Regions from separate parts of the Chryseobacterium sp. Y16C genome, predicted to be linked through region 2. Evidence: riboswitches for the same ligand, from Rfam matches in the RefSeq annotation. Region 2 holds a riboswitch; the other holds the start of a gene.
What was found. A riboswitch is a leader RNA that binds a small molecule or an ion and turns the genes downstream of it on or off. The one in region 2 is predicted to bind fluoride.

Region 1 (7,519 bases), 1.3 Mb from region 2:
GGATAACTATAGGTTATAATATTGGATGATTTAAAGCTGACTAGTAAATTTTAAGAAAAGCCTGATTAACTCAGATTGTTCACCTTTAGGAAGAATAAAATGAAAGTTCCTTTCAATACTGAAGTTTTTAATATCAATAATACTCAACTGATTATTTTTCAACTCATTTAACACCGTACTTATAGAAAGAAAAGCTAGAGAGTCTGAATGTAGAAGATAATTTTTTATGCTTTCGCTGCTCCCCAGTTGCATTACAATATTCAATTTATCAAGAGAAATTCCTTTTTCTTTCAGGCGGTTCTGAATGAACTCTAAGGAACCTGAACCCGGCTCTCTGAAAATCAATTCCAGATGATATAAATCTTTGATATTTAGTGTTTTATTCGCTAAGGAATGATTCGCTTTTGCGACCAAAACAATTTCATCAGCTTTAAATATCTGATAATCAAAATAATTTGATTGAGATTCGCCTTCGATAATTCCCAGATCAATTTTCCCTTCTTTTAAAAGTTCAGAAATAATTTCCGTATTGTGGGTAATCAGTTCAATTTTAATGTCCTTATAATATAAATTGAACTTGGCTAAAATCTCCGGTAATATATACTGAGCTACAGTAGTGCTTGCTCCGATAATCAGTTTCCCTTTATGCTGCTGATTGATTTGGTTGATTTCAAATTCCAGATCACGGTAAATATTTCTGATTTTTTCAGCATATTCAAATAAAATTTTACCGCTTTGTGTAAGTTGGATACTGGTACCTTTTCTGTCAAATAATTTGGTGTTCAGCTGGTTTTCGATTTCTTTAATATGCTTGGTTACAGCGGGCTGTGAAATATTAAGCTCCTCTGAAGCTTTTGTAAAGCTCGACCGGGAAGCTACGGTGTGAAAAACTTTTAATCTGTAATCAAACATAATTTAAAGGTATGAAATAAAGAGCAATCCTATAAATCAGAGAAACTTTTATTCTTAAGACTATCAAATCTTTTGTTTTTTGCTTCTCCGATTTTTTGTTTCGTATAAATACTGTTGTTTCCAGAAAATAAATAAGAGACAACACAGGCAATGGCCACGTAGATCCCACATTCGGCTCCAAATAATTCAATTCCCATAAGCATACAGGCTAGTGGAGTATTGGTAGCTCCTGCAAAAACAGCCACAAATCCCATTCCTGCAAGCAAGCCAAACGGAAGGGGTATAAAGAATGACAAAGCACTTCCCAAAGTAGCCCCAATAAAGAATAACGGGGTTACTTCACCTCCTTTGAAACCTGCAGAAAGGGTAAAAATGGTAAATGTCATTTTTAAGGCAAAATCATAGAGTGGAAGCTGCTTTTCAAAAGATTCTACAATGGTTGGAATTCCCAGACCGATATATCTCGTCGTTCCCATTATAAAAACGGCTACTGCGACAATAACTCCGCCAATAACAGGACGAAACGGAGGATATTTAATATTAGATTTAAAAACCGAACTGGCCCAATGAATCACTTTACTGAACGTTGCGGCACAGATGCCAAAAGCAATTCCTGCAATAATACTGTATAAAATAGGAAGAAATTCAAGTTTTGGGATAAGATCTATATGATAGTGGGTGTGTTTTATGTTCCAAAGATTGGTTACCCAATCTGCTAAAATTGCAGCGATAAATGCAGGAAAAATGGCAGTATAACGAATTCTTCCGATCAGGAAAACTTCAAGTCCGAAAAGAGCTCCGGCTAAAGGTGTTCCGAAGACTGAACCAAAACCTGCTGCGATAGCAGAAATGATTAAAATCTTTCGTTCATTTTTGTCGAGCTTAAATGGTTGGGTTAATTGGTCGGCAATCGCTCCGGCCATTTGTAAAGCGGTTCCTTCACGACCTGCAGAACCTCCGAAAAGGTGAGTGATTATCGTTCCCAAGTATACAAAAGGAGCCATTTTAAAAGGAATAATCTCTTTTGGGGTATGGATGTTTTCAAGCAATAAGTTGTTTCCGGCTTCAATGTCCTTACCAAAATAATAGTATAAAAGTCCCACCGAGAAACCGGCAACTGGCAGAAAGGCAATCAGCCATATATGATTTTCCCTGAAGTTCGTTGCCCATTCCAAAGATTGTAAAAAACCTGCTGAAGCACTTCCTACGAATGCACCTATAATAAGACTTATGCACAGCCATTTTAAAATATAAGGCAAAGCAGGAAATCTTCTGAAGAAAAATTGAATATGAAACTTTGTTTTGCTGCTGAATGTTCGTTGGTTTTTTGACATAACTTTCCTGATCGAATTACTGTTAATAATCTTTTAATCAGGCGTCATCAGCTTTTGAAAAGCGGTTGGGTAAGGAAGAACACCATTTCCTTTTAATACTGCAAATATAAGAATTATAATTACAAGATAAAAGATTTATTATTCATATTGGCTTTAGCTAAATTTAATATTGCCCTTTATTTGAAATAAAAATTGATAAAAACGGATAATCGCTTATTGTTTTAGTATATAGGATAATGCATCACCTTATCTATTTCAATGGGGTTATTGTATTTTCTGATAACCTCCTGCATGCTTTTGGTTTGGGTATTTAGCTCATCTACAGTATGAATTTCCTTTCCGTTGATATTAATTCTAAGATCGTTATTGGATTTGTTGAAATTATTTCTTTCAAAGGCGAAAGGATCATTATAAAACTCCATCATCAGCTTGTGTTTTTGCTTTTCGTTGATAGGAACGGCTTTATTTCCAAAGCTGGATTCCAGAAAATCTGAAGTGGAGTAGATCTTATCAAGTTTGCTGCTTTTAACAAGAGTATACATATAATTTTTCTTGGCATCAGATAATTCAAAGATCAAACCGGGTAATCCACGGAATTTAAAAGGTCCTTCATTAAATGGAATATCTTTACAGAACCATGCAGTCCAGCTTCTTCCACCAAATTTTGCTGTTGCTTTTTGCAGGGTGTAATTTTCCACCTTTTTAGTCTCATCAGCAATCGTCCAGTTGATTTTATCAGTAGTTTTAAATGTATAATATCCATTTTTGATATTGATGAAGTTCTCATTATCAAAGGAATTGATCTTTCTTTTCACCACCTGGCCTGTCATATCCGTATAACTGGAATTCATTCCGAATTTTTTATTCAAAGAATCTGTAGTGGCAAGATCTTTCCCATAGAATTTCACTTCTTTCGGAGTGATATCCAGAATCATATTCACTTTTTCATAACCCGTCTCAGTAGAGTCCATCTTATACTGAAGCTCATAAATATATCGGTGGGTTTGTGAACTAACCAAAGAAATGATCAGTAAACAAGAAAGTGTTAATAAATTTTTCATAATTAATAATTTTGGAGTTGAGTCTATCTAAAATAAGAATGATCAAGAATATATTTTCTGCTGATTCTTATGCTATCAAAAATATCTTTATCACTGGAGTCCTGTTCAAGGAACCAATAGTTCAGTCCTGCTTTTTCTCTGGCTTCAAAAATCCTTTTAAAATCAATCGTTCCGTTTCCGATTTCTGCAAAGTCTTTTGTACCGGCTTTCATGTCTTTCACATGCCATAGGGGAAATCTTTTCGGGTATTTCTCAAAATAAACCAGCGGATCTAAACCGGCTTTTGAAATCCAATACAAATCCAGTTCCATTTTAACTAAATCTGAAGACGTGTTTTCCAGGATGAAATCATAAATATTTTTTGAATCATCAAACTTTTCAAACTCAAAATCATGGTTGTGGTAGGCAAACTGAATTTCTGCCTTTTTCGTAACGTCTCCTGACTTATTGAATAATTCCGGAAGCTTTAGATAATTTTCAACCGTTCGTTCCTCCGGAAAAAGATAAGAACAAACCATGTATTTTGAGCCGATGAAATGTAAATCTTCAACTGATTTTTCCCAATTTTTTAATAAAGTGCCGTCATCGTTATGAAGAATACCTGTGGTATGATGTGAGCTGATTACTTTTAACCCCACATTTTTCAGAACAGACTGAAACTCATTTCTGGTTTTTCCGAAGAAAGAGCCGTTATAACCATAGATTTCCAATTCTGTAAATCCTAATTCAGCCAGTTTCTCAAATGTTTTTTCGAGGTTTTTGGCAATAGCATCACGAACGGTGTACAACTGAATGGCCAATGATTTTTTATTCATATTTAAATTAGAAGTTCCACAAGAATATAATCCTAAGAATCCCAGTGAAGATAAGGTAATGAAATCTTTTCTATCCATTATAAAAAGGGTTTCATCTCATCTTCGATCTGCGTTCTCAGTTCCATAAGACGTTTTGCGTATTGTTCTTTTTGTTTTTCCTCTTCGGTTTCGGGAATCCATTTGGGTACGGGAAGCTTTTTGCCGTTTTCATCAACGGCTACAAAAACAATGATGCAATGTGTTTTCTTATCAAAATTCGGTTGTTTCAGATTTCTTGAAAAAACATTGATCGAAATATGCATACTTGAAGATCCTGTGTAAATCACCTGCGCCTCTACTTTTACAATTTCCCCGATTTTGATAGGTTCATAGAAACGGATTCCTCCGACATAAACGGTTACTGAGTAATTTCCACTCCAGGTTGTTGCACACGCATAACCGGCCTGGTCAATCCATTTCATAACGCTTCCACCATGCACATTTCCTCCGTAATTCACATCTGAAGGTTCTGAAATAAACTGAAAAGTAATAGGTTTGTTTTCCATTTCCACTAAAAATTTGATTGAATAAAGGTATTTAATAATTTTTAAAATCATAGATTAAATCCTACTTTTGAAACCTGAAAGTGAAATGAAGAAGAATTTAAATTAATAACAGACTTAAAATAGTAATGAAAAAAGTATTTTATCTTAATACCTGCGACACCTGCAGAAAAATTTTAGCACAATTCGACCTTACAGATTGGGAACTTCGCGAAATCAAAAAAGAACCGATCAAGAAAGAAGAATTAGAAGAAATGCACAAAAAAACAAAGTCTTACGAAGCTTTATTCAGCAAAAAATCTACCCAAATCAAATTGAGAGGTTTGGATGTAAAGTCTCTAACAGAAAAGGATTTTAAAGAATTGTTATTGGATCATTATACTTTTTTGAAAAGACCTGTTTTCCTTACTGATAAAGAAATTTTTGTGGGGAATGATAAAAATAATGTGGCGGCTTTACAGGAGTTTTTTGGAGTATAATAATCATGGGTTTAGGTTTAGAAATCAATTTAGTTTTTGATGCTAAAGAACCTCTTGAAGAGTATTTACATGTAAAAAATAAATATCAGTTCGATAGCAGAAACGGGCTTAATCTGGTAATGACTGGAGAAGGAGACGTTGATGCCGGAGATGATGAAATGAGGTTATTAAAACAAATTGAGAAAGTTTTACAGATAGATCTTACATTGTTGGATTTCTGGGAGAAGTATGATGAATTTATCGAAATAAGGTCTTTACGGTTGAAGCTGCTAGAGCTGGAAGATTTATTAGTAAATAATCCGGAATTTTATCATAAGATTTGCTGGGGTCATGATATAGAATATGAATATCTTAAAGAAGTTTTCCTACAGGATGTCCGATTTTTAATTGAAAGGCTAAATTTAAATCTTAAAAATGGAGCTTGTCTGGTAAAATATATTTCAGACTAATTTTATAAAATCAGCCCCGCAATATCTGCGGGGCTGATTTATTTATATCTTTTTAAGAGATTATACAAAAGGAGCTTTCACTACTTTTGCAGGAATATTTTTGTTTCTTACCTGAATGAATATTTCAGAACCTAATTTGAAGTGAGGTTTGTCAACATAAGCAAGACCCAAACCTACTTTTTTCATTGGAGACTGTGTTCCTGAAGTTACTTTTCCGATTACGTTTCCGTCTGCATCTACAACAGGGTAGTCGTGTCTTGGAACCCCTTTATCAGTTAATTCAAAACCAACCAATTTTCTGGTTACTCCTTCTTCTTTTTGCTTGGCAAAAGTCTCTTTAGATACGAAATCCTTATCGAATTTTGTGATCCATCCTAGGCCAGCTTCGATTGGAGAAGTAGTATCGTCGATATCATTTCCGTAAAGGCAGAATCCTTTTTCAAGTCTCAAAGTGTCTCTTGCAGCCAATCCGCAAGGAATAATTCCTTCTTCAGTTCCTGCTTCGATGATTGCATCCCAAAGCTTTTCTGCTGCATCGTTGCTGAAATAAATTTCGAAACCGCCGCTTCCTGTGTAACCCGTATTGGAGATAATTACATTCTCAACTCCGGCTACAGCACCTACTGTGAAGTGATAGTAAGGAATTTCAGAAAGATTGGTCTCTGTCAGTTTTTGAAGAATTTCAGTAGCTTTCGGACCCTGAACCGCCAATAAGGACATATCGTCTGAAGCATTGGTCATTTTTGCTCCGAAAGTATTATATTTTGAAATGTGGTTCCAGTCTTTATCAATGTTTGAAGCATTGACAACCACGAAATATTTGTCATCTTCCATTTTGTAAACGATAAGATCATCTACAATCCCTCCGTTTTCGTTAGGAAGACAAGAATATTGAGCTTTTCCGTTTTCAAGAGCGTCTACATTATTGGTGGTTACGAACTGTAAAAGATCTTTTGAACCCGGACCTTCAATAAAAAATTGTCCCATGTGAGAAACATCAAACAATCCTGCTTTTTCTCTTACTGCAAAATGTTCTTCCGTTACTCCGGAATATTGTACAGGCATCTCAAAACCTGCAAAAGGTACGATTTTAGCTCCCAAAGAAACGTGTTTGTCGTACAATGCTGTTTTCTTCATATTTAATTTCTATTTCTTTATTTTAAAACTATTAAAGGTCTCGTTAAAGAGGCTCATATAGTTTCCGTTCCAGTATTTTTCACCACAATTGATGGCAATTAGATATATTTCTTTATCTCTCTGAAAAACTTTGGTGATCCAGAAAAGCTTTTCTTTCGGGTCAAAATATTCATAAAAATATTCTGTGTATCCTTTTTTGCTTTTGTTGCTTTTTACTTTATTTTCTTCATCAGAAGACTTGTAAAGAGCCAGGATGAATTTTTTTATTTCGGTGGAGGGTAAGTCTAAATCGTGATATTCTGAAATGGTAACTGCTCCGATCTGATTTTTAGGGAAAATATTGACAATATCCGTATTGTTCATAGCTACCCAACCTTCAGGATAATTGATAGAATAATGGGTATTTTCATACGTTTGTGTCTTTTGAGCTGATAAAAACTGCCCTAAGAATAACAAGATAATGAATAGTGAATGCCTGATCATCATTAAAAATGATATTTATATTCTTCTAAAATAATTTTGAACCATTCGGTGAAAGTCTCCGGCTTTTCTGCGATTTCCTTATTCAGATCGTCCATAGAAATATATCTTACTTCTTCTACTTCTTCTTTGTTAAGGACAAACCCCGCATTATAAAAGCCTGTGAAAACATGGTCTAGCTCATGTTCCCAAAGATCTCCTCCAACATCTGCTTTATAAATAAAATGGAATTTCTCCGAAAGATCTGTTTCTATTCCGAGTTCTTCTTGTAGTCTCCTCTTGGCTCCTTCCAGATAAGTTTCTCCAATTC
Region 2 (7,519 bases):
CGGAGCATTCCATCGGACTGAAATTGCGAGATAACCTGAGAAGTAATTTCGCGAAATTGACGTAAAAAATCCATAGAAATTTCCATAAGTGCAACAGAACTGTGCAACAGCGAGGTAGGATGCTTGATAAAAATACCATACCAACTTATTTTTTTGCTTTCAATAGCTTTTAAGGAAAGGTCAAACAGTGACTTTATAATCGCACTATTTGCTAGACAATCTTTCAAAATATTTTGTCTGTAGAGGATTGTGGGAATGTCATTTATATCTTCCTGAAGCAGGACCTTGGGAACAACAGTATCAATGACATTATTTCCGTCAGACATCGCATCAAGCAGTACCTGTAGTTCCAGGTCCTTCATAAGTTCATCACTATTCCATACCAGCGGTTGGCCAATATTGAAATCACGGTCAGGATATAAAAGATAAGGATTCATGAGTCAATGCGTTTTAAGAGCTGGTTAAAAGATAGTCCGTAACGTTCTGCCAGTGATCGTGCATATGCTTTTCCATCAGGATATTTTTTAATGATCTTAAAGGTTCTCTCGGCATCCGGACTTTCCGGGTTAACCGTTGCTGACATACTTATTGAGGTTTGTGTGGCTGCAGAAAGCTCTTCAATAAACGTTACCCAAACGCAGTACGAACCAATCTTTTCTACTTGCTCTATAATCTTTGAAGAAAGGAACTTACTGTCAAGGAGTGTTGTGGAAGAGAATATTTCATTAAGAATGATGATGCTCCGGGTAGATGCTCGCTGTATAATTGCATGTATCCTGTTGAGATCATTTTCAAGTTTGCTCTGTTGCAGCTGGATATCCTCTGATTTTTCAAAATGAGTTAGGATGTTGTCACAATGGAGTATTTTTGCGTTGCTTCCGGCAACTGGAAGCCCAAGATTGCCAAAGTAATGGACTTGGCCAAAAGTTCTTGCAAAAGTGGTTTTACCTCCCTGGTTAGGGCCTGATACAAATATGATCCGCTCTTTGCCGGAAAGAGAAAAATTGTTGAGTACAGGTTTTTTTTCAAGGGTAACAAGATGTGAAGCCAGTGCGGTATCGAACGTATCAAAGGCAAAGATATCAGCCTGTACCGGTGTAATTTCCGGATAACAGAAAGGGGAGCCATTAACTTCAATTTTTTTAAAATATTCTAAATAAGAAAGGTAGAAATGGACATCCCTGTCAAAATCCTGAATAATCTCATCTTGGAAATCCTGATTATTAAGATAAAAAAGTACGATCTTATCAAAGACAGCAGGATATAGGCTGGCAACTCCTTTGAGGATCTGAGCCTCCACATCATTCATATGGACGGAAACCGGAAATTTTTCAAGGTAGTTTTTATTATTACCACTTAAAAACCTGGAAAAAAGCGTTCTGGTTTCTTTATCGTAATCATCCTGTGATCTGTAGGGAAGTACCCTGACCAGCAGACCCTCAACCATGAGATCGTATCTGATTTTCCCTATTTCTGAAAACAGCTCTTCGATCATTTCGCGGCCGGCTATAAACTCAGAGGAACCTACATATTTGGATAGGTACTGAAAAAAAGCGCTGAATCCTTCGCTTTGAAGCTTCAGTGTCCCCAATTTTTCGTAAAGGGTCTGTACGATGGTGCAATAGGCATATACGGAATCCATGAACAATCTTTCCTTCTGGAATTGATAACGGCAATTTATTGCATTTTTCAGCATCATGCGCATGTCCCGCATTGCAGCGGAAAAGCCCAGTAATATTTCATATAATTCAGGAGTGTCTATTTCCTGCATGATCTGCTGCCGGTAGGTTATGGTATCAATGTCCAATGGCCAATTGGAGAAAATTGGTCGAAGTTCATATTCTTCCTTGCCGCGGATTACCTCACTGATAATCTGGTCTATATTCAGATCGATCATAAATTGGGGCATTAGGGGACTGGTTTTGGAAGCAGGAGTTTCCCCAGACCTGTACAATAAGCTTTTAAAATACATAGGCTGACTTTTTTAAGATTATGAAAATGGAGAACAGCAAATGCTTAGATACGGAAACGGTGTGAAGACAAAGTAGACCTATGGGATACCATGGCCCAAAAAAAGCTATGAAAAATAAGATTTTGATGAAAAGCTGTAATAAATCCATGACTGAACTGATTAAAATGTTAAACACTTAATTTAATCAGGCGTCATCAGCTCTTTTTTTGGAGCGGTTGGGAAAGGAAGAACACCATTTCCTTTTACTAAAGTAAATATACAACTTTTTTATCAATCCGTGAATTCTTTAGTAGAAGGGCTATAATTATTAGCTTTTCCTTCTGTAAAAAAGTATTTTTAAATACTCCAGCAGAACTGTAAACATTACCGATATCGTAAATAATATTACAATGTGAGCCAGCGGAACGGCCTGCATTAGGATACCAGCACTTGCCAGGATTGCTGATATAATTATATTTCCGGTTGTGACAGCGATGACCATTCTGCTCGGCCAGAATTTCCAGAAAGCATTTTTAACTCTGGTACAGTAAATGGTAAGCTGAGCCGAAAATATCAGGTATAGAAACATGTAGGTCTGAATCTGCTGCATTGGAACGTTCATCTTTCTCTGCATCAGGTAAATAAGCGTTACTCCCAATGTGGTCCATCCAAGTGCAAATATACCGGATATCTTTAAAATTCGTTTCATATCCCACTGTTCAATCTTTTGCGATATGGCAGCCCTATCTGTACCGAGCGTGATCGTAACCAGATCATTGAATACGACAACGAGCACAATAAGGTTTAGCGGAATAACAAAATCTTCAGTGAGTATATATCCTGCGGTCAGCAGCACGGAAAGCTCGATCGTTCTGGAAATCTTCGTGATTGTCCATGTTAGCATCCTTCTATAAACTTTCATTCCTCCCTGGATTACTTTAATGATATCCGAAAGTCCGGGTTGGGTCAGGATAACTTTGGCAGATGCCTTGGCCACATCGGTGGCATCCTTTACAGCAATTCCTATCTCTGCCTGCTTAAGTGCAGGAGCATCATTCATTCCATCACCGGTCATTGCGGTAATCAGCCCTTTTTGTTGAAGGGATTTGATGATCTGGTATTTATCTTCGGGATATATATTGGCCACTGAATCATATTCCATTGGTGATTGCAACACTTGATCCAGAGTTCCTGCCCTGTTGCCGATAGCCAGATCTTCACCTATGGCTTGCGCGGTCATTGCAGTATCACCGGTAATCATTATTATTTTAACGCCCATTCCCTTGATTGTCTGGACTAGCTGGAAAGCGTCTTTTCGCGGGTAATCGGCAAGTGATAGAAGGCCACATATCATTGTGTTTTCCTCACCGAGAACTGCGACTGCAAGGACACGGTTACCTGTTTTAGCCATCCTGTGATAAACTTCGTTTATCAGCTGAGGTGATGAGGTATACTGTTCCATCACCATTGGTGACCCAAGAATGATTCTTTGGACTTTATTTATGTCCGATACTGTTGCCTGTGAAAATTTATTGACCGGATTAAACGGCATAAATTCTTGACGGTTTAAAGGTTGAATATTTCTATTTTTTATTTCTTTTAGAATGGCAATATCCACAGGATTTAAGGATGAACTATCGCAGCATGCAGCGGCATATCGCAGCACCTCATTTTCGGTTTCTGTGGATAATGCTGTGATCTCTGAAAGGACTGGTCGGTTTTCAGTAAGTGTTCCGGTTTTATCAACACACAGCACCTGGATCGAGGCTGCTTCCTGCAGAGCTGTAAGACCGGTTACCAGAACCCCTTCTTTGGCGAGAGAACGGGCCTCAAGCGCGTTTGCAACAGTGAAACTTGCCGGCATTGATATCGGAACTGTAGCAATGACCAGTACAATAAAAAAAGGCAATAGGGGTAATAGCGCGAGTCCATTAATTATTGCAGAAATCAGGAGAACTGCAGCAAGGAAGAGATCTATTACAGCCAGATAGCGTACAACGCTGAAAAGGATCTTTTCCAGATGCCCCGGTGCGGAAGCTGTCTTTACAAGCTCCGCTGTTTTTCCAAAATAACTGCTGCTACCCGTGGCTGCTACTTTAACCAGTGCCTCGCCCGAGCGGACAACAGAACCACTGTAGATATTTTCATTTTCATTATAGGAAACAGAAGCAGATTCTCCTGTCACTGAAGATTGGTCCAGTTCAAGTGCTCCTTTAATCACAATACAGTCAGCGGGTACGATATCACCAGCTTTAAGGTGAATATAGTCCTGGGGCACAATTTCTTTTGCCATTAAAAATTGCCATTTGCTATTTCTTACCACGCGCACCCTTACCTGTATGTTTTGCTTTAAAAAATTAAGTGCTTTACGTGCGCGTCGTTCCTGCAGTTCCCCTATGATAGCACTGAAAATAAGTAGAACTACAATGATTGATCCCTGTAGCAGTTTGCCCAGTGCAATCTCCAGTATCAGTGCCATCTCCAATATCCAGGGAATGGGCCCCCAAAGACGTCTTAGTACACCTTTAAGACTATTTGTATGTTCTTCGGGTATTTCGTTATAGCCGAATTTGTTCAGGGCATCTCTGACTGCAATATCTGAAAGTCCCGTTTGCCCGCTTTCAAAGGTATTCTCAAAATTATTATCCTGTGCTGTCATCTTATATTAATTTAAAGTTTTTATCAATCATATTTTTTCGCAAACGTCGGTCTTTCATAAATGGCCTTTAGCAATGTTGGGAAAACAAACAGGAGCAAAGGGATACCTGTCATAAATCCACCGATAACGGCAATGGCTAATGCCTGCTGCATCTGGGCACCCATTCCAAGACCGAGGGCAAGCGGCAGCAGTGCAAGGATGGCACCGATTGCGGTCATGAGCTTCGGGCGTATACGCAGGGCAAGGGCATAGTTGACCGATTTTTCTACATTTCCTTTGGATTTTTCCATATTGAACATAAATTGATTGACTGTAAAAATGGCGTTTTCAGCTATAATCCCAACAATCATTATAATCCCGGTATAACTGCTCACGTTCAGGGGTGTGTTTGTCAGGTAAAGTGCGATCAGACACCCAGGTATTCCCAGTATGGAAATCAGCAGGACGAGAAGCGATATGCTCCATTGTCTAAAGAGGAAGAGCAGAACTGTAAATACTAAAAGACATGCTGCAATGAGAATGGTCAACAGCTCCCGGAATGACTGTTGCTGTTCTGCATAGGCACCGCCGAAGTTGACATAATAACCTGAAGGTAGATGGAGGTTCGCTGAAAAAATTTCTTTCAATTGCGCTACGGCCGTTCCGAGATCCTTACCGGCTAATCTTGAAGTCAATACGATACAAAGTTTCAGGTCTTCACGTTTATAATCGATTTCACCTTTTTCAGATTTTATACTGCAAAAAAATGAAAGAGGTCTTAGACTTCCATCTGGCAAAAAAATCATCTGTTTTAATATCTTATTGACATCATTCTGTTGATAGCCGGTCAGGCGTAATCTTATCTTTCGCATCTGCTCACCGTCCTGGATCTGTCCCACCTGTAGGTTTCCGAGCATAGATGACTGAACTGGAGAGGGCTCTGTAACAGCGGCATTGTCTCCAAGTACGATACCTTCGGTGTACATACGGAGCTGATTCTGAAAGTCAGTCTGACTAATTCCATAAAGTGCAAGCCTGGCATTGTCTGGACGGACAACAAGGGTGGGGCCTGCAGAAATCATTCCACTTGATATGTCTACCAGTCCCTTCGTATGTCGCATAATACTGTCGGCCTGTTTTGCTAGCCTTTCGAGTTCTCTCTGATCACTTCCGAAAATTTTTACTTCTATTGGACTGGGCGTACTCATCAGATTGCCCAGAAGATCCTGTATACGCTGTCCGAATTCTATGTTCATAACGGGTACGGAAGTCTGTATACTTTTTCGGAGCTGGTCGATAACCTCCTTAGTATCGTGTTTTCTGTCTTTTTTTAGCTGGATAAGATAATCACCATAATTAGGTGCTACGTTCCTGAAATCCAGCCTTAAGCCTGTACGTCTGGAATAGCTCTCCACATCGGGGTTTGAAAGGATCGTTCTTTCCATCCTCTGGCAGAGCAGATCTGTCTCCTCAATCGCGGTTCCACTAGGCGAAAAATAATCTAATACGATGGTTCCCTCATCCAGCTCAGGAAGAAAACCTGTCTGTAACTGACGGGAAGAAAACCAGCCCGCAAAAATTATAAAGAATATAAAAGAATAAGCCAAAAATGGCTTTCTATAGAGTTTGGTAAGCCAGGTATACTTATTTACATTTTGTTCATCATGGCTGTGGGAATTTTTATGCGGTCTGTATCCGATCAAAAGATGCAGAACAGGTGTTACGATCCATGTAGCGAAAAATGAACATATCAGTGTCAGTTCCATCGTTACAGCGAGTTCCTTAAAGAATGCTCCCGCCAGCCCGCCCATAAGAACAAAAGGAAGAAATATAACGATGGTACTGAGGGAAGAACCCACCATTGCAGGATAAAGATCGGTTATGGCATCTTTTACGACCTCAAACCTGTCCTTTTCGGGATGGTCTTCATGCATACGGTAGATCTGTTCAACAATGACAATGATATCGTCAATGAATAAGCCCACAGCTGCTGCAATTCCACCCAGGGACATGATATTGAGGGTAATACCGAAAATATGTAGTGTAATCAGGGTAAAGCCAAGTGTAACGGGAAGAGTCAATATTACAACCGTACTGGCTCTCCAAGACCGCAAAAATAGGATGACTACCACGATTGCCAGTAGTAATCCTTCCAGAATAGTATGGACCACACTGTCAATACTGTCACCAACAAAGGCTGATTGATTATAATATGGCCTCAATTTGACTCCTTTGGGCAGGAGTCTTTTAATTTCACCAGCTTTGGCATCCGCATCTTTGGCGAACTGGACAAGATTGACTCCCGGCTGCTTGACAAGATCGACAATAACTCCGGGATGGCCATTTGTATTTATGGCATTGAATTCAACCTGTTGCTGAAGTTCTATTCTGGCTATATCAGAGAGACGTATAAGACGCTGGCCACTATTTTTGACAATGATATCCTTCAGTGATTCGGCATCATTGATACGATTATCCGTGAGAGTGAGATATAGTCTACGGAAATCTGAAATTTTACCATTGGAGAGTACAAAATTATTCTGCCTGAAGAGTTGTACCAGATCCTCAGGGCGTATTCCCAGAGAAGACATCTTAATAATATCGGGAACGATCACAAATTCCTTTGTTTTTCCGCCACGTAAGATAACGGTTGAAACTCCCTCTATCTGGGAGAATAGAGGTCGAACGGTATTCATGGCCAGGTCCCTCAGTCCTACTAGTCCGATTTCATCACTTGCACTCTCCAGGGTGAAGCCATAAACAGGAAACAGGGACTGGTTATAGCCTTCCACAGCTATATTCGTTCCGCTGGGCAAAAGGTTTTTTATTTCGTTCAGCCTACTTTCTATCAATAGTTTAGCATTGTTTACATCAGTTCCCCAATTGAAGTATATCTGTATATCTGAACTTCCCCGACTTGTGACACTCTT

Region 1: another riboswitch for fluoride. It lies ahead of MKS83_RS22125 (voltage-gated chloride channel family protein); the one in region 2 lies ahead of MKS83_RS05525 (MutS-related protein).

Annotation. Positions count from the first base shown of each region.
Region 1 is NZ_CP092711.1:4,855,839-4,863,357, forward strand. It holds gene MKS83_RS22120 (LysR family transcriptional regulator) at 31-912, opposite strand; gene MKS83_RS22125 (voltage-gated chloride channel family protein) at 942-2,246, opposite strand; fluoride riboswitch at 2,278-2,345, opposite strand; gene MKS83_RS22130 (GLPGLI family protein) at 2,468-3,307, opposite strand; gene MKS83_RS22135 (sugar phosphate isomerase/epimerase family protein) at 3,331-4,200, opposite strand; gene MKS83_RS22140 (acyl-CoA thioesterase) at 4,200-4,667, opposite strand; gene MKS83_RS22145 (arsenate reductase family protein) at 4,793-5,143, shown strand; gene MKS83_RS22150 (hypothetical protein) at 5,149-5,592, shown strand; gene gcvT (glycine cleavage system aminomethyltransferase GcvT) at 5,653-6,729, opposite strand; gene MKS83_RS22160 (hypothetical protein) at 6,739-7,215, opposite strand; gene idi (isopentenyl-diphosphate Delta-isomerase) at 7,215-7,519, opposite strand, start outside.
Region 2 is NZ_CP092711.1:1,262,630-1,270,148, reverse strand. It holds gene MKS83_RS05530 (MutS-related protein) at 1-437, opposite strand, end outside; gene MKS83_RS05525 (MutS-related protein) at 434-1,972, opposite strand; fluoride riboswitch at 2,151-2,221, opposite strand; gene MKS83_RS05520 (HAD-IC family P-type ATPase) at 2,280-4,610, opposite strand; gene MKS83_RS05515 (efflux RND transporter permease subunit) at 4,634-7,519, opposite strand, start outside.